Linked DNA regions of Variovorax sp. PBL-E5. The protein of the gene in region 3 interacts with the protein of the main gene of each other region in a pairwise test. Links are inferred from orthologs where the notes say so. Each region holds a gene or a part of one and is shown on either strand. Other genes may lie near its edges.

What was found. Proteins that work in one complex are often made in the same cells at the same time.
Region 1: the proteins of secA (region 3) and secG interact in binary tests that used the Escherichia coli proteins (3 or more experiments, as listed by UniProt). The link is inferred for Variovorax sp. PBL-E5 from one-to-one orthologs.
Region 2: the proteins of secA (region 3) and WDLP6_RS11240 interact in binary tests that used the Escherichia coli proteins (3 or more experiments, as listed by UniProt). The link is inferred for Variovorax sp. PBL-E5 from one-to-one orthologs.

The regions. Positions count from the first base shown.
Region 1 is NZ_LR594671.1:3,350,496-3,357,572, reverse strand. What follows is about bases 2,116-5,104. They hold secG (preprotein translocase subunit SecG), read left to right. Parts: upstream 2,116-3,393; coding sequence 3,394-3,816; downstream 3,817-5,104. Other genes in these bases: WDLP6_RS16265 (NADH-quinone oxidoreductase subunit C), read left to right, coding at 4,951-5,104; WDLP6_RS16270 (NuoB/complex I 20 kDa subunit family protein), read left to right, coding at 4,456-4,935; WDLP6_RS16275 (NADH-quinone oxidoreductase subunit A), read left to right, coding at 4,081-4,440; tpiA (triose-phosphate isomerase), read left to right, coding at 2,606-3,355; WDLP6_RS16295 (NAD(P)H-quinone oxidoreductase), read left to right, coding at 2,116-2,596. In the rest of the region: pnp (polyribonucleotide nucleotidyltransferase), read left to right, coding at 1-1,515; more of WDLP6_RS16295, read left to right, coding at 1,598-2,115; more of WDLP6_RS16265, read left to right, coding at 5,105-5,559; WDLP6_RS16260 (NADH-quinone oxidoreductase subunit D), read left to right, coding at 5,561-6,814; WDLP6_RS16255 (NADH-quinone oxidoreductase subunit NuoE family protein), read left to right, coding at 6,823-7,077. UniProt on the Escherichia coli protein: Subunit of the protein translocation channel SecYEG. Overexpression of some hybrid proteins has been thought to jam the protein secretion apparatus resulting in cell death; while this may be true it also results in FtsH-mediated degradation of SecY.
Region 2 is NZ_LR594671.1:2,301,381-2,308,190, reverse strand. Bases 2,116-4,837 are described here. They hold WDLP6_RS11240 (YbgC/FadM family acyl-CoA thioesterase), read left to right. Parts: upstream 2,116-3,105; coding sequence 3,106-3,570; downstream 3,571-4,837. Other genes in these bases: tolA (cell envelope integrity protein TolA), read left to right, coding at 4,738-4,837; WDLP6_RS11230 (ExbD/TolR family protein), read left to right, coding at 4,297-4,734; tolQ (protein TolQ), read left to right, coding at 3,567-4,280; WDLP6_RS11245 (pyridoxal phosphate-dependent aminotransferase), read left to right, coding at 2,116-3,032. Also shown: ribBA (bifunctional 3,4-dihydroxy-2-butanone-4-phosphate synthase/GTP cyclohydrolase II), read left to right, coding at 1-810; ribH (6,7-dimethyl-8-ribityllumazine synthase), read left to right, coding at 839-1,303; transcription antitermination factor NusB, read left to right, coding at 1,300-1,836; more of WDLP6_RS11245, read left to right, coding at 1,833-2,115; more of tolA, read left to right, coding at 4,838-5,721; dnaE (DNA polymerase III subunit alpha), read right to left, coding at 5,738-6,810.
Region 3 is NZ_LR594671.1:1,196,240-1,204,391, forward strand. Bases 1-3,293 are described here. They hold secA (preprotein translocase subunit SecA), read left to right. Parts: upstream 1-303; coding sequence 304-3,093; downstream 3,094-3,293. Other genes in these bases: WDLP6_RS35475 (hypothetical protein), read right to left, coding at 1-301; argJ (bifunctional glutamate N-acetyltransferase/amino-acid acetyltransferase ArgJ), read left to right, coding at 3,211-3,293. In the rest of the region: more of argJ, read left to right, coding at 3,294-4,440; WDLP6_RS05805 (ATP-binding protein), read left to right, coding at 4,437-5,306; WDLP6_RS05810 (NUDIX domain-containing protein), read left to right, coding at 5,315-5,746; WDLP6_RS05815 (DNA gyrase inhibitor YacG), read right to left, coding at 5,740-5,949; cell division protein ZapD, read right to left, coding at 6,023-6,778; WDLP6_RS05825 (hypothetical protein), read right to left, coding at 6,815-7,831; WDLP6_RS05830 (MBOAT family O-acyltransferase), read right to left, coding at 7,840-8,152. UniProt on the Escherichia coli protein: Required for protein export, interacts with the SecYEG preprotein conducting channel.

The sequences.
Region 1 (7,077 bases), 2.2 Mb from region 3 along the record:
CTGCGCGAAGCCAACGCCGGCGTGATGGCCGCGCTCAAGGAAAGCGGCGAGCCCTTCGACGCCGGCAAGGTCAACGACCTGCTGTTCGCGATCGAGTCGAAGATCGTCCGCGGCCAGATCCTGGCCGGCGAGCCGCGCATCGACGGTCGCGACACGCGCACCGTGCGTCCGATCGAGATCCGCAATAGCGTGCTGCCGCGCACCCACGGCTCGGCGCTCTTCACGCGCGGCGAAACCCAGGCGCTGGTCGTGACCACGCTCGGCACCGAACGCGACGCGCAGCGCATCGACGCGCTGATGGGCGAATACGAAGACCGCTTCCTGTTCCACTACAACATGCCTCCCTTCGCCACCGGCGAAGTGGGCCGCATGGGCTCGACCAAGCGCCGCGAAGTCGGCCATGGCCGCCTGGCCAAGCGCGCGCTCGTGGCATGCCTGCCGAGCAAGGACGAGTTTCCCTACACCATCCGCGTCGTGTCCGAGATCACCGAGTCGAACGGTTCCTCGTCGATGGCTTCGGTCTGCGGCGGCTGTCTCTCCATGATGGACGCCGGCGTGCCGATGAAGGCGCACGTGGCCGGCATCGCGATGGGTCTGATCAAGGAAGACAACCGCTTCGCGGTGCTGACCGACATCCTGGGCGACGAGGATCACCTGGGCGACATGGACTTCAAGGTGGCCGGCACGACCAACGGCATCACCGCGCTGCAGATGGACATCAAGATCCAGGGCATCACCAAGGAAATCATGCAGGTCGCGCTGGCGCAGGCCAAGGAAGCGCGCATGCATATCCTCGGCAAGATGCAGGAAGCGATGGGCGAGGCGAAGGCCGAGGTCTCGAGCTTCGCGCCGCGCCTGTTCACGATGAAGATCAACCCCGAGAAGATCCGCGACGTGATCGGCAAGGGCGGCTCGGTGATCCGCGCGCTGACCGAGGAAACCGGCACGCAGATCAACATCGACGAGGACGGCACCATCACCATCGCCTCGACCGATCCCGAGAAGGCCGAGATGGCCAAGAAGCGCATCGAGCAGATCACGGCGGAAGTCGAGATCGGCAAGGTCTACGAAGGCCCGGTCACCAAGATCCTCGACTTCGGCGCGCTGATCAACCTGCTGCCCGGCAAGGACGGTCTGCTGCACATCAGCCAGATCGCGCACGAACGTGTCGAGAAGGTGACCGACTACCTGAGCGAAGGCCAGATCGTCAAGGTCAAGGTGCTCGAGACCGACGAGAAGGGCCGCGTCAAGCTGTCGATGAAGGCATTGACCGAGCGTCCGGCCGGCATGGAGTTCAACGACCGTCCGCCGCGCGAAGACCGCGAGCGTCGCGAGCGTTCCGACCGTGGTGATCGCGGCGGCGACCGTGGCGACCGTGGCGATCGTCCGCCGCGTCCCGAGCGCGCACCGCGCTTCGAGAACAACAACGAGCGCGGCGGTGAACAACAGGCCGAGCAGGTGGTTGAGCAACAGCCGTTGCCGCAGGACGCCCATCGCGGCGAGCATCAATCCTGATGAGGTGCGCGCGGCGGCTGCAACGCCGCCGCGCGTCGTGGAACCAGCGATTTCCGCCCGCCGGGCGCTGCCAGGAAAAACCATGAAAGCCATTGAAATCACATCGTTCGGTGCCCCCGAGGTGCTGCGCGTGGTGGAACGTCCTGCGCCGGTCGCGGGCGCGGGCGAATTGCTGATCCGCGTGGCCGCGAGCGGCGTGAACCGGCCCGACGTGCTGCAGCGCACCGGCAACTATCCGGTGCCGCCGGGCGCTTCCGACCTGCCGGGCCTCGAGGTGGCCGGCGAGATCGTGTCGGGCGACGCGAAGGCAATGGCCGATGCTGGATTCAAGATCGGCGACCACGTGTGCGCGCTGGTCGCCGGCGGCGGCTATGCCGAGCTGTGCGCGGCGCCCGTCGCGCAATGCCTGCCGGTGCCCAAGGGATGGAGCGATGCCGATGCGGCCACGCTGCCCGAGACCTTCTTCACCGTCTGGAGCAACGTGTTCGAACGCGGCCGCCTGCAGAAGGGCGAGACGCTGCTGATCCAGGGCGGCTCGAGCGGTATCGGCGTGACGGCGATCCAGCTCGGCAAGGCGCTCGGCGCCACCGTGATCGTCACCGCGGGCAGCGACGACAAGTGCGAAGCCTGCCGCAAGCTCGGTGCCGACCATGCGATCAACTACAAGACCGCGGATTTCGTCGCGGAGGCCAAGCGCCTCACCGGCGGCAAGGGTGTAGACGTCGTGCTCGACATGGTCGCCGGCAGCTACGTCGCGCGCGAGATCGAATGCCTGGCCGAAGACGGTCGCCTCGTGATCATCGCGGTGCAGGGCGGCGTCAAGAGCGAGTTCAACGCCGGCATGGTGCTGCGCAAGCGGCTCACGGTCACCGGCTCGACCTTGCGTCCGCGGCCGATCGCCTTCAAGGGCTCGATCGCCAAGGCGTTGCGCGAGAAGGTCTGGCCGCTGCTCGAAAGCGGCGCGGTCAAGCCCGTGGTCCACAGCAGCTTCGCTGCCGGCGGCGAGCCGAGCGGCGCCGCGCAGGCGCACGCGTTGATGGAATCGAATCAGCACATCGGCAAGATCGTGCTGACCTGGTGAAGAGATGGCATGACGAAGAAGAAGCTGATCGCCGGAAACTGGAAGATGAACGGCAGCCTCGGCGCCAACGAGGCGCTGGTGAAGGCCCTGCTGCAGGGCATCGGCACGCCCGCCTGCGAGGTCGCGGTGTGCGTTCCAGCGCCGTACCTGGCGCAGGTGCAGGCGCTGGTCGCGCGCTCGCCGATCGCGCTTGGCGCGCAGGACCTGTCGGCCCAGCCGCAAGGCGCGTTCACGGGCGAGCAATCGGCTGCGATGCTGAAGGACTTCGGCGTGCGCTATGCGATCGTCGGCCATTCGGAGCGCCGCCAGTACCACGGCGAGACGGACGAGGCGGTGGCTGCCAAGACCGCCGCTGCGCTCGCCAACGGCATCACGCCGATCGTCTGCGTCGGCGAAACGCTGGCACAGCGCGAAGCGGGGCAGACCGAGGACGTCGTCAAGCGGCAACTCGCGGCGGTGATCCATGTCAACGGCCATTGCATCAGCGAAGTCGTCGTTGCCTACGAGCCCGTGTGGGCCATCGGCACCGGCAAGACCGCGACACCCGACGAGGCGCAGGCGGTGCATGCCTTGCTGCGCGCACAGCTGCACCATGCCGCGAGCGAACACGCCGCCGGCATCCGGATTCTCTATGGCGGCAGCATGAACGCCGCCAATGCGGCCGAGCTGCTGGCGCAGGCCGATATCGACGGCGGCCTGATCGGCGGCGCATCGCTGAAGGCGCCCGATTTTCTGCAGATCATTGCCGCGGCGCGCTGATGCGGGCGCGACGGCCAATCAATTAGGAGTTAGAACGAATGAACGTGGTCCTCAATATCCTGGTGGGCGTGCAGATGCTCACCGCGCTCGCGATGATCGGCCTGATCCTGATCCAGCACGGCAAGGGCGCCGACATGGGCGCGGCCTTCGGCAGCGGCAGTGCGGGCAGTCTCTTCGGTGCCAGCGGCAGCGCCAACTTTCTTTCGCGCACGACGGCGGTGCTCGCTGCGGTCTTCTTCGCCTGCACGCTGATGCTGGCCTACTTCGGTCATGCGCAGCCTTCGGGCGGCGGCAGCCTGCTCGAACGCGCGGCCATCGCCGCACCGCCGCCGGCACCCGCGGCCTCGAATGCGGCAGGGCAGATCCCTGCGGGCAGCGAACCTGCCGCGCAGGCCGCGAGCGCCGCGGCGTCGGCGCCGGCTGCACCTGCTTCGGGCGCTGGCCAGATCCCGAGCAAGTGATCCGCGCGTGATCGATGCGGCCGTCGAGTGAAAACGACCGCATTTCAGGGTAAACTCTAAAGCTGTCCGGAAAGCCAAAACCTCAACGGGTTCCTCATGCCATTCGGACAGCAAAAAACCGCGGTCGTGGTGAAATTGGTAGACACGCTATCTTGAGGGGGTAGTGGCGAAAGCTGTGCGAGTTCGAGTCTCGCCGACCGCACCAAATCTCACCGGCAGGAATGAACGCTTCCTGCCGGTGGCAAGCGGTGATAGAACCTCCCGATGAACCTCGATTCCTACCTCCCCGTCCTGCTGTTCATCCTGGTCGGTGTCGGTGTAGGCGTCGCGCCTCAGGTTCTCGGTTACATCCTCGGGCCCAACCGCCCCGACGCCCAGAAAAACGCGCCCTACGAATGCGGCTTCGAAGCCTTCGAGGATGCGCGCATGAAGTTCGATGTGCGCTACTACCTGGTCGCCATCCTCTTCATTCTTTTCGATCTCGAGATCGCCTTTCTCTTTCCGTGGGCGATCGCGCTCAAGCAGATCGGCGCCGTCGGCTTCTGGGCCATGATGATCTTTCTCGCCATCCTCGTCGTGGGCTTCGTCTACGAGTGGAAAAAAGGCGCCCTCGACTGGGAATGACAAGGAATCCGCGAAATGGCCATTGAAGGCGTCATGAAGGAAGGCTTCGTCACCACCACCTACGACTCGGTGGTGAACTGGGCCAAGACCGGATCACTGTGGCCGATGACCTTCGGCCTCGCATGCTGTGCCGTGGAAATGATGCACGCCGGCGCCGCGCGCTACGACATCGACCGCTTCGGCATGCTGTTCCGCCCGAGTCCGCGCCAGTCCGATCTGATGATCGTGGCGGGCACGCTGTGCAACAAGATGGCGCCCGCGCTGCGCAAGGTCTACGACCAGATGCCCGAGCCGCGCTGGGTGCTGTCGATGGGCTCGTGCGCCAACGGCGGCGGCTACTACCACTACAGCTATTCGGTCGTGCGCGGCTGCGACCGCATCGTGCCGGTCGACGTCTACGTGCCGGGCTGCCCGCCGACCGCCGAGGCGCTGCTGTACGGAATCATCCAGCTGCAGCAGAAGATCCGACGCACCAACACGATCGCGCGTGCCTGAACCAAGCGAGAGACGATGACCGACTTTGCCATTGCTCCCGAGGCACTGAAGACCCAGATCACCGAAACGCTCGGCGCCAAAGCCAGGAGCGTCACCCTGCGCCTCGGCGAGGTGACGGTGGTGGTCGGCGCGGCCGACTACATCGAGGCCGCGACTCTGCTGCGCGATGCGCCGGGCTGCCGCTTCGAGCAGCTGATCGATCTCTGCGGCCTCGACTATTCCGACTACCGCGAAGGCACCTGGGAAGGCGAGCGCTTCTGCGTCGTCACGCACCTGCTGTCGGTCAGCCTCAACCAGCGCGTGCGCCTCAAGGTGTTCGTGCCCAACGAAGATCTGCCGGTGATCGATTCGCTGACCGGCATCTGGAACGCCGCAGGCTGGTTCGAGCGCGAAGCCTTCGACCTCTACGGCATCGTGTTCGAGGGTCATGACGACCTGCGCCGCATCCTCACGGATTACGGCTTCATCGGCCATCCGTTCCGCAAGGACTTCCCCGTTTCCGGGCATGTCGAGATGCGCTACGACGCGGACCAGAAGCGCGTGATCTATCAGCCGGTGTCGATCGAGCCGCGCGAGATCACGCCGCGCGTGATCCGCGAAGACAACTACGGCGGATTGCACTGACATGGCGGAAATCAAGAACTACACGCTGAACTTCGGTCCCCAGCATCCGGCAGCGCACGGCGTGCTGCGCCTGGTGCTCGAACTGGACGGCGAAGTGATCCAGCGCGCCGACCCGCACATCGGCCTCTTGCATCGCGCGACCGAAAAGCTCGCCGAAACGCGCACGTACATTCAGTCGCTGCCCTACATGGACCGGCTCGACTACGTCTCGATGATGAGCAACGAGCACGCGTACTGCCTCGCCATCGAGCGCCTGATGGGCCTCGAGGTGCCGGAGCGTGCGCAGTACATCCGCGTCATGTTCGCCGAGATCACGCGCTTGCTGAACCACCTGCTGTGGCTCGGTGCGCACGGCCTGGACTGCGGTGCGATGAACATGCTCATCTACTGCTTCCGCGAGCGCGAGGACCTGTTCGACATGTACGAGGCCGTGTCCGGCGCGCGCATGCATGCGGCCTATTTCCGTCCGGGCGGCGTCTACCGCGACCTGCCGGACGCGATGCCGCAGTACAAGGTCAGCAAGATCAAGAACGCGAAGGCGATCGAGCGCCTCAACCAGAACCGCCAGGGCTCGCTGCTCGATTTCATCGACGACTTCTGCCGGCGATTTCCGAAGATGGTCGACGAGTACGAGACGCTGCTCACCGACAACCGCATCTGGAAGCAGCGCACGGTCGGCATCGGCGTCGTCACGCCGGAGCGCGCGCTCAACCTCGGCTTCACCGGCCCGATGCTGCGCGGCTCGGGCGTCGAATGGGACTTGCGCAAGAAGCAGCCCTACGACGTCTACGACCGCATGGACTTCGACATCGCCGTCGGCAAGACCGGCGACTGCTACGACCGCTACCTCGTGCGCGTCGAAGAGATGCGCCAGGCCAACCGGATCATCCAGCAGTGCTCGGCCTGGCTGCGCAAGAATGCGGGCCCGGTGATCACTGACAACCACAAGGTCGCGGCACCGGCGCGCGAATCGATGAAGGCCAACATGGAGGAGCTGATCCACCATTTCAAGCTCTTCACCGAAGGCTTCCACGTGCCCGAAGGCGAGGCCTACGCCGCGGTCGAGCATCCCAAGGGCGAGTTCGGCATCTACCTCGTGAGCGACGGCGCCAACAAGCCCTACCGGCTGAAGATCCGTGCGCCGGGCTTTCCGCACCTCGCCGCGCTCGACGAGATGTCGCGCGGCCACATGATCGCCGACGCCGTCGCCGTGATCGGCACCATGGACATCGTGTTCGGCGAAATCGACAGGTGAACGCGCCAATGACCTCTGCCACTTCCCACGACACACCCACCGGCGCCTCGGCGCCGCTGTCGGCGGCGACGCTCGATCTCTTCGCGCGCGAAGTCGCCAAGTACCCGCCGGCAGGCAAGCAGTCGGCCGTGATGGCCTGCCTGACCATCGTCCAGAAGGACGAAGGCTTCGTGAGCATGCAGCGCGAGCGCGAGATCGCCGCCTACCTCGGCATCGCGCCGATCGCCGTGCACGAGGTCACGACCTTCTACAACATGTACAAC
Region 2 (6,810 bases), 1.1 Mb from region 3 along the record:
GCGGCCGACCGCGCCCGCACCGTGCAGGCCGCGGTCGCGCGCGACGCCGTCGCGGCCGATCTGGTCCAGCCCGGCCACATCTTTCCGTTGCAGGCGGTCGACGGCGGCGTGCTGATGCGCGCGGGCCATACCGAGGCCGGCTGCGACCTCGCCTCGATGGCCGGCTGCTCGCCCGCCGCGGTGATCTGCGAGGTGATGAACGAGGACGGCACCATGGCCCGGCTGCCCGATCTGCAGGTGTTCGCGGCCGAGCATGGCCTCAAGGTCGGCACCATCGCCGCGCTCATCGAGCACCGCAGCCGCAACGAATCGCTGATCGAGAAGGTCGGCTGCCGCGAGATCCACACGGCCTGGGGCAACTTCACCGCCCATGCCTTCCGCGACAAGCCGAGCAAGGGCGTGCACCTGGCGCTGGTGCGCGGCCGATGGGATGCGGGCGACACGGTGGACGTGCGGGTGCACGAACCGCTCTCCGTGCTCGACGTGCTCGAAGTCAACCGCTCGCTGCACTCGTGGAGCCTCGATGCCAGCCTGGCCCACATCGCGGCCCAGGGCAAGGGCGTCGCCGTGCTGCTCAACTGCGGCGAGACGGGCGCTGAACTGCTGTCGCAATTCGACGGCACCGCGCGCCCCGCCCAGGCGCCGGAGCGCGGCCGCATGGACCTGCGCAGCTACGGCATCGGCGCGCAGATCCTGCGCGAATGCGGCGTTCACACCATGAACCTGCTCGGCACGCCGCGCCGCATGCCCAGCATGGCGGCCGGGTACGGCATGGAGATCGCCGGCTACATCACCAAGGAAGAAAAATGAAGACGCGACTCGCAAGGCGGATCCGCTGATGCAACACGCGAACAAGGGCACCGGTGCGCCGCTCGACGGCAAGGGCCTGCGCATCGGCATCGTGCAGGCGCGCTTCAATGAAGACATCACCGATGCGCTGGCGAAGGCCTGCCGCAGCGAACTCGCCGCGCTGGGCGTGGCCGATGACGACATCGACCACTTCAGCGTGCCCGGCGCACTCGAAGTGCCGGTCGCCTTGCAGGCGCTGGCCCGGCGCGGGCGCTATCACGCGCTGATCGCGCTGGGTTGCATCATCCGCGGAGAAACCTATCACTTCGAACTGGTGGCCAACGAATCGGGCGCCAGCGTGAGCCGCGTCGCGCTCGACCATCGCCTCCCGATCGCCAACGCGATCCTCACCACCGAGAACCTCGAACAGGCGATCGCCCGGCAGACCGACAAGGGCCGCGACGCGGCACGCGTCGCTGTCGAGATGGCGCAACTGCTCGCCACCTTTTCATGACCGAATCCACCAAGGCCGAGAACAACGGCAAGCCGCGCCAGTCGCGCACCGGCCTCACCAGCACCGGCGCGCGCAAGGCCTCCGCCAAGTCGAACCGCAGCCGCGCCCGCGAGTTCGCGCTGCAGGCGCTCTACCAGCACCTCGTCGGACGCAACGAGGCCGCGGCGATCGACGAGTTCACGCGCGACCTCGCTGGCTTCCACAAGGCCGATGCGGCGCACTATGACGCGCTGCTGCACGGATCGATCGAAGGCGCTGATCGGCTCGACGCGCTCATCGTGCCGCTGCTCGACCGCAAGCTCGAGGAGATCTCGCCGATCGAGCACGCGGTGATGTGGATCGGCGTCTACGAATTCCAGCACTGCCTCGACGTGCCATGGCGCGTGGTGCTCAACGAGTGCATCGAACTCGCGAAGGAATTCGGCGGCACCGACGGCCACAAGTACGTGAATGCGGTGCTCAACGGGCTCGCGCCGCAGCTGCGGCCGGCCGAGGTCGAAGCCGACCGCGCCAGCGGAAAGGCCCGGCCGTGAGGATTTCGAAGCGCGCCGAGCGCATCGAGCCTTTCTATGTGATGGAGGTCGCCAAGGCCGCCGCCACGCTGGCATGCGAGGTGGCGCACACCGAGCGGCCGATGATCTTCCTCAACATCGGCGAGCCCGATTTCACCGCGCCGCCGCTGGTGCAGGAAGCCGCCGCACGGGCCGTGCGCGCCGGCGCGACGCAGTACACGCAGGCCACGGGACTCGACCGCCTGCGAGAGCGCATCAGCGGCTGGTATGCCGAGCGCTTCGGCGTCGACGTGCCGGCGCGTCGCATCGTCATCACGGCCGGCGCATCGGCCGCGCTGCAGCTGGCCTGCCTCGCGCTGATCGAGGCCGGCGACGAAGTGCTGCTGCCCGATCCGAGCTATCCCTGCAACCGCCATTTCGTCACCGCGGCCGACGGCCGCGCCGTGCTCATCCCGACCACCGCGGCCGAACGCTTCCAGCTCAGCGCCGCGAAAGTCGAAGCCGCCTGGACCCCGCACACGCGCGGCGTGCTGCTGGCCTCGCCGTCCAACCCGACCGGCACCTCGATCGCGCCCGACGAACTGCGCCGCATCCACGACGTCGTCACGCGGCGCGGCGGCATCACGCTGATCGACGAGATCTACCTTGGCCTCTCGTACGACGCCACCTATGGCCAGACCGCGCTCGCCATCGACGACCAGGTCATCAGCATCAACAGCTTCAGCAAGTACTTCAACATGACCGGCTGGCGCCTCGGCTGGCTGGTGGTGCCCGACGTTCTCGTGCCGGCGATCGAGCGGCTGGCGCAGAACCTCTTCATCTGCGCCAGCACCGTCTCGCAGCATGCGGCACTGGCCTGCTTCGAGGCCGACAGCATCACCGAATACGAACGACGCCGCGCCGAGTTCAAGGCCCGGCGCGACTGGTTCATTCCGCAGCTCGATGCGCTGGGCCTCAAGGTGCCGGTGGTGCCCGACGGCGCCTTCTATGCCTGGGCCGATTGCTCGGCCTTCGGCGAGAAGCTCGGCATTTCCGGCAGCTGGGATTTCGCCTTCGAGGCCATGAAGCAGGCGCATGTCGCCATCACGCCCGGCCGCGACTTCGGCACCGACCAGACCGGCCGCTTCGTTCGCTTCTCGACGGCCAGCTCGATGGCCCATCTCGAGGAATCGGTCGCGCGGCTGCGCGCATGGGCCAGTGCGGCCATCGCCGCATGAGCGCAGCGCCGGGCCGCCCCAGGCAAGCTCGCTCCCGCTTGGCGGGAAGGCGCGAAGCGTCAAGGGTGCACCCATGACTTTTGTCTTTCCCATCCGCGTCTACTGGGAAGACACCGATGCCGGCGGCATCGTGTTCTATGCCAACTACCTGAAGTTCATGGAGCGCGCGCGCACCGAATGGCTTCGTTCGCTGGGCGTCGCCCAGGGCCGGCTGCGCGAGGAAAGTGGCGGCATCTTCGTGGTCAGCGAGACGCAGCTCAAGTACCATCGCCCGGCGCGGCTCGACGACGAACTGCTGGTTACAGCCGATCTGCGGGAGATCGGCTCCGCGTCGCTGATAATCGGTCAACGCGTGCTATCAAAATCAGAGCAAGGCCGTGCCGAGGGCGTTTCGCCCGAGCCCTTGCTGCTGTGCGAGGGCACGATCCGGATCGGCTGGGTCGATGCCGTCACGCTCCGACCTTCGCGTATGCCGCGGCAAGTTTCGGGAACCCTCGAGCGCTATGCGGGCTCCATGTCTCAACCTCATCAGCCATGAATCAAGAACTGTCGATCCTCAATCTCCTGGTCCATGCCAGTCTTCCGGTGCAGTTTGTGGTGGCGCTGCTGCTCATCGTGTCGGTTGCCAGCTGGGCTGCCATCTTCCGCAAGTTCTTCTCGCTCAAGCGCACGCGCGCGCTCAACGACGACTTCGAGCGCGAGTTCTGGTCCGGCACCAGCCTGAACGAACTCTTCGCGTCCGCCGCGCAGAACGCCAAGTTCGCCGGCCCGATGGAGCGCATCTTCGCTTCCGGCATGCGCGAATACCAGAAGCTGCGCGAACGCCACGTCAGCGATGCCGGCACCCTGCTCGACGGCGCGCGCCGCGCGATGCGGGCGAGCTTCCAGCGCGAACTCGACGCGATCGAGCAGAACCTCTCCTTCCTGGCCACCGTCGGCTCGGTCTCGCCCTATGTCGGCCTGTTCGGCACCGTGTGGGGGATCATGCATGCCTTCACCGGCCTGGCGGCGCTCGCGCAGGTCACGCTCTCGACCGTGGCGCCCGGCATCGCCGAGGCCCTGGTCGCCACCGCCATCGGCCTGTTCGCAGCCATTCCGGCCGTGGTGGCCTACAACCGCTTCGCACGCGAGATCGACAAGATCGCGATCGCGCTCGAGACCTTCATCGAAGAGTTCTCGAACATCCTGCAGCGCAACCTGACGGCGCACGTCAACCCGGCCTCGGTCACGCCGGCCACCGGGCGCTGAGGCGGAGTACCGCACCATGCCCGCCATGTCCTCCCGCGGCCGAGGCCGCCGCACGATCAACGAGATCAACATGGTCCCGTTCATCGACGTGATGCTGGTGCTCTTGATCATTTTCATGGTCACGGCGCCGCTGATCACGCCGAGCGTGATCAACCTGCCGAGCGTCGACCGCGCCAACAAGCAGCCCGACAAGCCGATCGAGATCGTCATCAAGAGCGACGACGAAGTGCAGATCAAGAAGGATCCGTCGATGGGCAGCGGCGGCATTTCCATTCCGATGACGCAGATCGGCTCGGCCGCCAAGACCGCGCAGGGCGGCGACGACCAGCGCCCGGTGATCATCAGTGCCGACAAGTCCGTCAAGTACGAAACCGTGGTCAAGGCGATGAACCAGCTCAAGCGCAGCGGCGTCGACCGCGTCGGGCTGTCGGTCACGACCACCGGCGCCAGGTAAGGCATGTCGCTCGCCGCCGACCGCCCCGAGTTCGCACCGCCGCCGCAGCGCGGCACGCCGCGCGCCGTGGTGCTTGCGCTGATCGCGCACGCGCTGCTGATCGCGGCGCTGACCTGGGGCGTGAACTGGAAGCGCGAAGCGGAGGACGAGGCGGTCGAGGCCGAGCTGTGGTCTTCGACCGTGCAGCAGGCCGCGCCACGGCTGTCGGCGCCGCCGACGCCCGTGCCGCCTGCGCCGGCCCCGAGGCCCGCGCCACCGCCGCCTCCGCCACCTCCCCCACCACCGCAGGCCGTGAAGCCGCCCGAGCCCACGCCCGCGCCGCGCGCGCCCGACATCGCCCTCGAGCGCGAGAAGAAGCAAAAGGAACAGAAAGAGCAGAAGGAGCGCGAGCTCGAGCAGCAGGCGCAACAGCAGAAGAAGCTCGACGCCGCCAAGAAGGCCGCGCAGGACAAGAAGGACGCCGAAGCCAGGCAGCGCGCCGAGGACGAGGCCGAGCGCAAGAAGGAAGAGCAGCAGAAGCAGGCCGAGCTGAAGAAGCAGCAGGACGCCGCGGCCAAGCAGGCCGAAGCGGCGAAGAAGAAAGAGGCCGACGCCAAGCAGGCGGCACAGCTGGCGGCGGACCGCGCAGCCACGCTCAAGCGCATGCAGGGCCTCGCGGGCGCAAGCGGCGACGACAACTCGAAGGGAACGGCGCTGAAGTCCTCGGGCCCGTCGGGCAGCTACGGCGGCCGGGTCGCGGCGGCCGTGCGGCCCAACGTGGTGTTCCCCGATGCCGATCTGGTGAGCGGCAATCCGGGCGCGGAGTTCGATGTGCGTCTGGCGCCCGATGGCACCATCGTCGGCACGCCCACGCTGACCAAGTCCAGTGGCCTGCCCGCCTGGGACGAAGCCGCGCTGCGTGCCCTGGAGAAGACGGAGAAGCTGCCGCGCGACATCGACGGCACCGTGCCGCCACGGCTGATCGTCACGCTGAAGCCCAAGCGCTGAAGCAGCGCTTCAGCCGCTATTCGTAGACCACCGCCGCACGCCCCGCATCGGCCTGCGCCATCCAGCTCGCCAGCGCCGCATCGGTCGGAAAGAACTTCGCGCGTTCGCCCAGCTGCAGTTCGACCTGCGCGCCGCCGCGCGCCATCGACAGCCGCACGCCGAGCCCTTGCAGCAGCTCGCCATGCTCGCTCTGTTCGGTGCGCGGCGGAAACTCCTTCACCAGCCGCGCGATGTCCGGCGCCTTGCCGTTGACCGCCACGCGCAGGAACTTGCCGAAGCGGCAGCGCGCCGTCGCCAGGTCCCACACCTGCTGAACCTGGAAGCGCGCCTCGAAGCCGCCGCGGCCAGGCTGCAGCCGGCCGCTCACGATCACCAGTTCGTCGTCCTTCAGCACGTTGCGGTTGGCGTTGAAGAGCGCCTCGTCGGCCGTCGCATCGATCGCGCCCGACTTGTCGTCGAGCTTGAAGATCGCGAGCCGGCCGCGCTGGCCGTTGATGACGCGGAAGTCGCTCACGATGCCCGCGATGACCTGCTGCTCGCGGCTGTCCATGAGCTCGTCGATCTCGCGCTTGCAGAAGCGCCGCACCTCGTGCGCGACCTCATCGAACAGGTGCCCCGACAGGTAGAAGCCGATCGCCGTCTTCTCGTAGGTCAGGCGTTCCTTCACGCCCCAGGGCGTGGCATCGATCAGGTCGGGCTCGGCCGTCGCGCTGCCGTGCTCGCTGTCGCCGAAGATGTCGACCTGTGCCGCATTGGCTTCGGTCGCGCTGGCGAACTCGAAGGCGCGGTCGAGCGAGGCGACCAGCGCGGCGCGGTTCTGCTGCAGCGAATCGAAGGCGCCGGCCTTGATCAGCGCCTCGACCGTGCGCTTGTTGATGCGCTGGCGGTCCACGCGCACGCAGAAATCGAACAGGCTCTGGAACGGACCACCCTCTTCCCGCGCCTTGACGATCGCCTCGACCGCGAGCTGGCCCGTGCCCTTGACCGCGCCGAGGCCGTAGCGGATCACCTTGTCGGTGACCGGCTCGAAGCGATGGTGGCCGCGATTGACATCCGGCGGCTCGAAGGTCATGCCGAAATTCTTCTGCG
Region 3 (8,152 bases):
GGATCAGGTCCTCCACCGCGCGCAGCCGTTCGCTCGCATCGCGCGCCCGGGCGGCCAGGCTCGCCAGCGTGGGCGAGCCCTCGGTGGCCTCGAGCAAAGTGACGGGATGGAAGCGGCGGTTCATGGGTGGCAGGTCGGGCGGTCCGGCAGGCTGGGCAAGGTGGCTAAAATCAACGGTTTGCCGGCATTGCTGCAGGCGGGCCCGCTTGCTTTCATGCAAAGCGCGCCCAAGTTCATTCCTGTCTATCTTAGGGATTTCGATCGATGCGCCCGCATGCAGCGAGTGTGCGTCGATCTCCACTCATGGCCACCAACTTCCTGACCCAAATTTTCGGCAGTCGCAACGACCGGCTCCTGAAGCAGTATCGCAAGACGGTCGAGCGCATCAACGCGCTGGAGCCCTCTTTCGAGAAGCTCGACGATGCGGCCCTGCGCGCGAAGACCCAGGAGTTCAAGGACCGCGTCGCCAAGGGCGAGTCGCTCGACGACCTGCTGCCCGAGGCCTTCGCGACGGTGCGCGAAGGGTCCAAGCGCGTCATGAAGATGCGCCATTTCGACGTTCAGCTGCTGGGCGGCATGGCGCTGCACAACGGCAAGATCTCCGAGATGCGCACAGGCGAAGGCAAGACGCTGACGGCCACGCTGCCCGTGTACCTGAACGCACTCACCGGCAAGGGCGTGCATGTGGTCACGGTCAACGACTACCTCGCGAGCCGCGATGCGCAGTGGATGGGGCGCCTCTACAACTTCCTCGGGCTCACGGTCGGCATCAACCTGCCGCAGATGCCGCGCGAGGAAAAGCAGGAGGCCTACGGCAGCGACATCACCTACGGCACCAACAACGAGTACGGCTTCGACTACCTGCGCGACAACATGGTCTACGAGACGCGCGACCGCGTCCAGCGCGGACTGAACTATGCGATCGTCGACGAGGTGGATTCGATCCTGATCGACGAGGCCCGCACGCCGCTGATCATCAGCGGCCAGGCCGAGGACCATACCGAGCTCTATCTCGCGATCAACAAGGTCGTGCCCTTGCTGGTCAAGCAGGAGGGCGAGGCCGACATACGCACCGGCGAGGGCGTGACCAAGCCGGGCGATTTCACGGTCGACGAGAAGACGCACCAGGTGTTCATGACCGAGGACGGCCACGAGAAGGCCGAGCAGATCCTCGCCGAATTCAAGCTGCTGCCCGAGGGCGCGTCGCTCTACGACCCGGCCAACATCACGCTGATGCATCACCTGAATGCCGCGCTGCGCGCGCGGCACCTGTACCACCGCGACCAGCACTACGTGGTGCAGCAGGGCGAGGTGGTGATCGTCGACGAATTCACCGGTCGCCTGATGACGGGCCGGCGCTGGAGCGATGGCCTGCACCAGGCCGTGGAGGCCAAGGAAGGCGTCGAGATCCAGGCCGAGAACCAGACGCTGGCTTCGATCACCTTCCAGAACTACTTCCGTCTCTACGCCAAGCTCGCCGGCATGACCGGCACGGCCGACACCGAGGCCTATGAGTTCCAGGAGATCTATGGTCTCGAGACCATGATCATCCCACCCAACCGGAACAGCCGGCGCGAGGACCAGCTCGACCGCGTCTACAAGACCACGCGCGAGAAGTACGACGCAGCCATCGAGGACATCCGCGAATGCTACGAGCGCGGCCAGCCGGTGCTGGTGGGCACCTCGTCGATCGAGAACTCCGAGATCATCGACGGGCTGCTGGTCAAGGTCGGCCTGCCGCACCAGGTGCTCAATGCCAAGCAGCACGCGCGCGAGGCCGACATCGTGGCCCAGGCCGGCCGCACGAAGATGATCACGATCGCCACCAACATGGCCGGCCGCGGCACCGATATCGTGCTCGGCGGCAACGTCGAGAAGGCGATCGAGGCGGTCGAGGCCGACGAGGCGCTCGATGACGCCGCCAAGGCGGCCGAGGTCGCGCGCCTGCGCACCGAGTGGAACAAGGACCACGAGCTCGTGAAATCGCTCGGCGGCCTGCGCATCATCGCCACCGAGCGCCACGAGTCGCGCCGCATCGACAACCAGCTGCGCGGGCGCTCCGGCCGGCAGGGCGATCCCGGCTCCTCGCGCTTCTACCTGAGCCTGGACGATCCGCTGATGCGCATCTTCGCGGGTGATCGCGTCAAGGCGATCATGGACCGCCTGAAGATGCCCGACGGCGAGGCCATCGAGGCCGGGATCGTCACGCGCAGCATCGAGAGCGCGCAGCGCAAGGTCGAGGCGCGCAACTTCGACATCCGCAAGCAATTGCTCGAGTACGACGACGTCTCGAACGACCAGCGCAAGGTGATCTACCAGCAGCGCAACGACATCCTCGATGCCGGCGAGCTGACCGCGCAGATTGGGGCGTTGCGCGAGGGCTGCTTCACCGACCTGGTGCGCCAATATGTGCCGCCCGAATCGGTCGAGGAGCAATGGGATCTGGCCACGCTCGAGAAGCTCCTGGCCGACGAATGGGGCATCGACATTCCGTTGCAGAAGGATGTGGAGGCCGCGAGCGCGATGTCCGACGAGGACGTCGTCGAGAAGGTGGTCGCCGCGGCCAACGCGGCCTTCGATGCCAAGGTCGCCTTGATCGGGCAGGAGAATTTCACCCAGTTCGAGCGCATGGTGCTGCTGCAGAGCATCGACACGCACTGGCGCGAACATCTGGCTTCGCTCGACTACCTGCGCCAGGGCATCCACCTGCGCGGCTATGCGCAGAAGCAACCCAAGCAGGAATACAAGCGCGAAGCCTTCGAGCTCTTCGGCCAGTTGCTCGACTCCGTCAAGAACGAAGTCACGCGCCAGCTCATGACGGTGCGTGTGCAGTCGAGCGAGCAGCTCGAGGAAGCCGCCGAAGCGATGGAGAACCGCGGCGAGAACATGGCCAACATCACCTATTCGGCGCCCACCGAAACGGGCGAGGTCGAGGTGCGGGTCGACGAAGAGAGCCAGCGCCGGCTGGCCGCCGCGGGCCTGGGCTCGGGTCTGAGCGCCGGCGCCGCGGCCTTCGCGCGCGTCGGACGCAACGACCCGTGCCCCTGCGGCAGCGGCAAGAAGTTCAAGCACTGTCACGGGAAGCTGACGTGAACCCCCAGTCTTCGCGCACTTCGTGTCGCTTCGCCAACCCCCTTGCAGGGGGCAACACCTGCGGCCCGGCGAAGCCGGTTCCGCGGTATTCCTGAAACTCGCATCGAGACATCGCCCATGCCAGTGAACCTTTCCGCTCCCGATCCTGCCGCGCTGCATGCGGTGCCCGGTGTTCGCATCGGCGTGGCCGAAGCGGGCGTGCGCAAGGCCGGTCGCAAGGACCTGACGGTGGTGCTGATCGACGAAGGCGCAGCCGTCGGTGGCGTGTTCACGCAGAACCGCTTCTGCGCCGCGCCGGTTCAGGTGTGCCGCGACCATCTGGCGCGCGACTTCGGCATCCGCGCCATGCTCATCAATACCGGTAACGCGAATGCCGGAACCGGCGAGGACGGCCTGGCGCGCACGCGCGCGACCTGCATCGCGCTGGCCCGCCACCTGGATCTCGCGCCCGAGCAGATCCTGCCCTTCTCCACCGGCGTGATCATGGAGCCGCTGCCGATCGACCGGATCGAGGCCGGGCTGCCCGCCGCACTGGCCGACGCCGCACCCGATCATTGGGCGCGCGCGGCCGAGGGCATCATGACCACCGACACCGTGCCCAAGGCCTTCAGCCGGCAGGTGCAGATCGGCGGCGCGACCGTCACGATCACCGGCATCAGCAAGGGCGCCGGCATGATCCGGCCGAACATGGCGACCATGCTCGGCTTCATGGCGACCGACGCGAAGATCGATGCTTCGCTGATCCAGCCACTGGCCAAGGCGCTGGCCGACGCCTCGTTCAACCGCGTGACGATCGATGGCGACACCTCGACCAACGATTCCTTCGTGGTCATCGCCACGCAGAAGGCGCAGCACGGCGTGATCACCTCGCTCGATTCGACGGACGGACGCGCGTTGGTCGAAGCGATGCAGAACGTCGCGCGGCAGCTGGCCCAGGCCATCGTGCGCGATGGCGAGGGCGCGACCAAGTTCATCACGGTTCGCGTCGAAGGCGGACGCGATGCGGCCGAGTGCCGGCAAGTGGCCTATGCGGTGGCGCATTCGCCGCTGGTCAAGACCGCGTTCTATGCGAGCGACCCGAACCTGGGGCGGATCCTGGCGGCGGTCGGCTACGCGGGCATCGCCGATCTCGATCAGACGGGCATCGACCTGCACCTCGACGACGTGCATGTGGCCGTCCAGGGAGGGCGCAATCCCTCCTACCGGGAGGAAGACGGCCAGCGCGTGATGAAGCAGAGCGAAATCACGGTGCGCATCGGCCTCGGCCGCGGCGAGGCCAGCGACACGGTCTGGACCTGCGACCTGAGCCACGACTACGTCTCCATCAACGCCGATTACAGATCGTGAACGAGAAGTTTGAACACCTGCTCGAGCGCGCCGAACAGCTCATCACCCGGATCGAGTCGATCCTGCCTCAACCGCTGTCGTCGCCCGCCGACTGGAATGCCTCGATCGCCTGGCGCTACCGGCGGCGCAGCTCGGGCCATGGCACGCTGGAGCCGGTGCGCCACGTGGCCGCGATGTCGCTCGATGCGCTGAAGGAAATCGATCTGCAGAAGGAAAAGATCGAGCGCAACACGCGGCAGTTCGTCGAAGGCAAGCCGGCCAACAACGTGCTGCTGACCGGCGCCCGCGGCACCGGCAAGTCGTCGTTGATTCGCGCCTGCCTGCACGCCTATGCGGCGCAGGGGCTGCGCCTGATCGAGGTCGACAAGGCCGAACTGACCGACCTGCCGGACATCGTCGAGGTGGTGTCGCAGCGGCCCGAGAAATTCATCGTGTTCAGCGACGACCTGAGCTTCGACGAGGGCGAGCCGGGTTACAAGGCGCTCAAGTCGATCCTCGACGGCTCGATTGCGGCGGCGACGCCCAACGTGCTGATCTACGCGACCAGCAACCGGCGCCACCTGCTGCCCGAGTACATGAAGGACAACCTGAGCTACACCCACACCGAGGACGGCGAGGTCCATCCGGGCGAGGTGATCGAGGAGAAGATCTCGCTGTCGGAGCGCTTCGGCCTCTGGGTCAGCTTCTATCCCTTCAGCCAGAACGAGTACCTTGCGATCGTCGCGCAATGGCTGTCGTCTTTCGGCGCCGATGCCGCGGCGATCGAGGCCGCTCGCCCCGAAGCGCTGGTGTGGGCGCTCGAGCGCGGCTCGCGCAGCGGCCGCGTCGCGTACCAGTTTGCGCGCGACCATGCGGGTCGAGTCTGAGCACCACCATGACGACATCATCGCGCAAACATACGGAGGTCGCGGTCGGCATCCTGATCCGCAGTGACGACGACGCGCTGCTGCTGTCGACGCGGCCGGAGGGCAAGCCCTACGCCGGCTATTGGGAATTTCCGGGCGGCAAGCTCGAGGCCGGCGAGACGGTCGAGCAGGCGCTGCGGCGCGAACTGCACGAGGAACTCGGCATCACCATCGCCAGCGCCGAGGTCTGGAAGATCACCGAGCACGACTATCCCCACGCGCTGGTGCGGCTGCACTGGTGCAAGGTCAGGGCATGGGCCGGCGCGTTCGAGATGCGCGAAGGCCAGTCGATGCGCTGGCAGCAGCTGCCGCTCGAGGTGACGCCGGTGCTGCCCGGCGCGCTGCCGGTCCTGGGCTGGCTCGCCGAAGAGCGCGGGCTGGCCGCCACGAAGGACTATTGACGCTTGGGGTCGCCGAAGGGATCGTCGTCGGGCGGTGCGTCCGCGGGCATCCTGAAGTCTTCGCTGGCCCAGGCGCCGAGGTCGATGCCCTTGCAACGGGCGCTGCAGAAGGGCCGGTACGGGTTGCTGGCCGCATAGACGCTGTCTCCACCGCACGCAGGACAGCGAACGATGCGCTCGCCGATCGAATTCGTGGCGCTCATCGGAGCACCCTTGGTGCTTCGCGCCGTCCCGCCAAGCGGGAGCGAGCTTGCTTGGAGCGGTCCGGCGCGGCGCTCATGCGCAGAGGGTCAGTTCGAACGGCGCCGCATCGGTGCTTTGGTGCAGGCGGTCGTCGGCTTCGTGCCGCATCAGCCGGACCGACACCATGAGCCGGTTGCCGCTGATCTCCGGAATGAGGCCGAGCAGGGGATCGATGCGAAGGCGAAGCAGCTGGAAACTGCGCCCTTGCGGAAGGGTCTGCTGGAACTGGCCGTTGGCTGCGATGACCTTGTACGGCACGTCGGCGTCGCGCAGGAGCTTGAGCAGCAGGTAGATTGACTCGGCCAGGGGCGCGAGCGTCGACGACCAGCGTTCCAGGTCGGCGCGGCGCTCGGTGGCGCGGCGGTTCTGCCACGCGTAGTAGGCCGGCAGGTCGAATTCGCAGGTACCGCCGGGAATGCCCGCGCGGCTGCGGATGCTCATCAGCCACTCGTTCTCGGTCAGCGACTGCCCCGCCTTGCCGGGCACGGTGTTGAGCGTCGCGAAGTTGCGTTCGAGCTGGCCGACGACCTGGTCGAGCACCGACTCGGAAATCGCCGGGTTGCCGCGGTAGCTGTTGAAGACGTTCTTGTGCTTGTCCAGGTCTCGCAGCACATCGGCCTTGAGGTCTGCGCGCGCCGCGACATCCATGATCTCGAAGATGGTGACGAGCGCGTAGTGATGCGAGAGGGCCGAGTCGGCCGGCACCAATTCACCGAGGCGGCGAAACAGATGTTCCAGCCGCAGGTACGTTCGTATGCGCTCGTTGAAGGGGTACTCGTAGAGGATCACGCGGGGGCGGCATTTAGTCCGTGATGAATGATAGCTTCAAGAAGCCTTGCCTGGCGGTGCCGGGAGGATTTTGCGAACGGCCTCGAGCATGCGTGCCCCGAGCACGAGCTGGCCCTGCATGGAGATGTGCGTGTCATTGGGGAGGAAGAAGTCGCGGATTTTTCTTTTCTCGTCCAAGGCAAAGCTGAAGAGGTCGGGGCCGAGCCCGTCCTTCAGCAGCGCTGTCACAAAGTCTTTCGAACGATCCGGGGCGACATAGACCGTCGTCTTGTTGGGGATCACCATCCACATGATCGAGCGGCTCCGATGCGCCTGCGTGATGGAGCGCATCTGCTCGGCGTTCTTCGGGGTGAGTTCGCCGTTGTCGTCGTCCTCGCCGAAGAACAGTGCCTTGTTGCAGAGCCGGTTGCTGAACATCGTGCAGCCATCGGGCACCGAGCGGGCCTTGGTCCAATAGCCCGAGATCGCGTTGTCGTCGTCGGTTGTCTCCGCGCGCCGCGTGTTCCAGAAGGTGTGCCAACCTGAGCTCAGCTTGGCGTTCCAGTTGAGCGCGAAACCCGGCACCTCGGCCGGCGGCTCGATGAAGGGCTTGGTCTTGGCGTCGAAGGGCACTCTCATGTGCGCGCACGTCTGCGTGTTGTCGAGCCGCCCCGCCAACAGCCGCTCGACGCTTTCGAGGATCACCAGCTTGCCGCGAAAGCCTGCGAGGTCGAGCCAGCCGTCGAGGTCGTCGCAGATCCGCTCGTCGAGCTGGCCCCAGAAGATCGTCGTGACGCGATAGCCTTCCTTGGTCAGCACCGATTGCCACCGGTTGGTCATCGAGAAGCTGTCGCCGATCACCAGGATGTCCGCCTGGGTCACCGGCACGGCGCGCAGGTATTCGGGATCGACGTGGGGCGGCGTGGTCTTCCAGCCGAAATCGCGGTCCGACATCAGGCCTATCCGGCTGAGGTCGCCATAGGGCACGGGGGTGGTCAGCGTCACGGCCAGCAAGGCGACGATGACGGCGAAGCCGGACAGGAAGATCTGCAGCCAGAGTTTTGCGGGCGTCATGTCGGAACTCAGAACTGGAAGTAGAGGAACGGGCTGTACGAGCCCAGCTTCGACACGCACGCGCCGAGCAGGTAGACCGTACCGAACGCCATGAGCGCGGTGAAGATCCAGGCCAGGCGCGGTCGTCCGGCGAGGGCCTGGGCTTGCGGCACCCAGCGTTCCAGTGAGATGGTGGGCGGCAATGCGAGGCAGATGAAGAGCGCGACCAGGGTCGTCTGGAAGAACTCCGGCTTGCGGTAGGGGATCGCGGTGAATTCGCGGAAGGCACCCAGCGAAGGGCCGCCGTGCATGCCGAGCATGCCCTTGTAGATGTCCATCGCC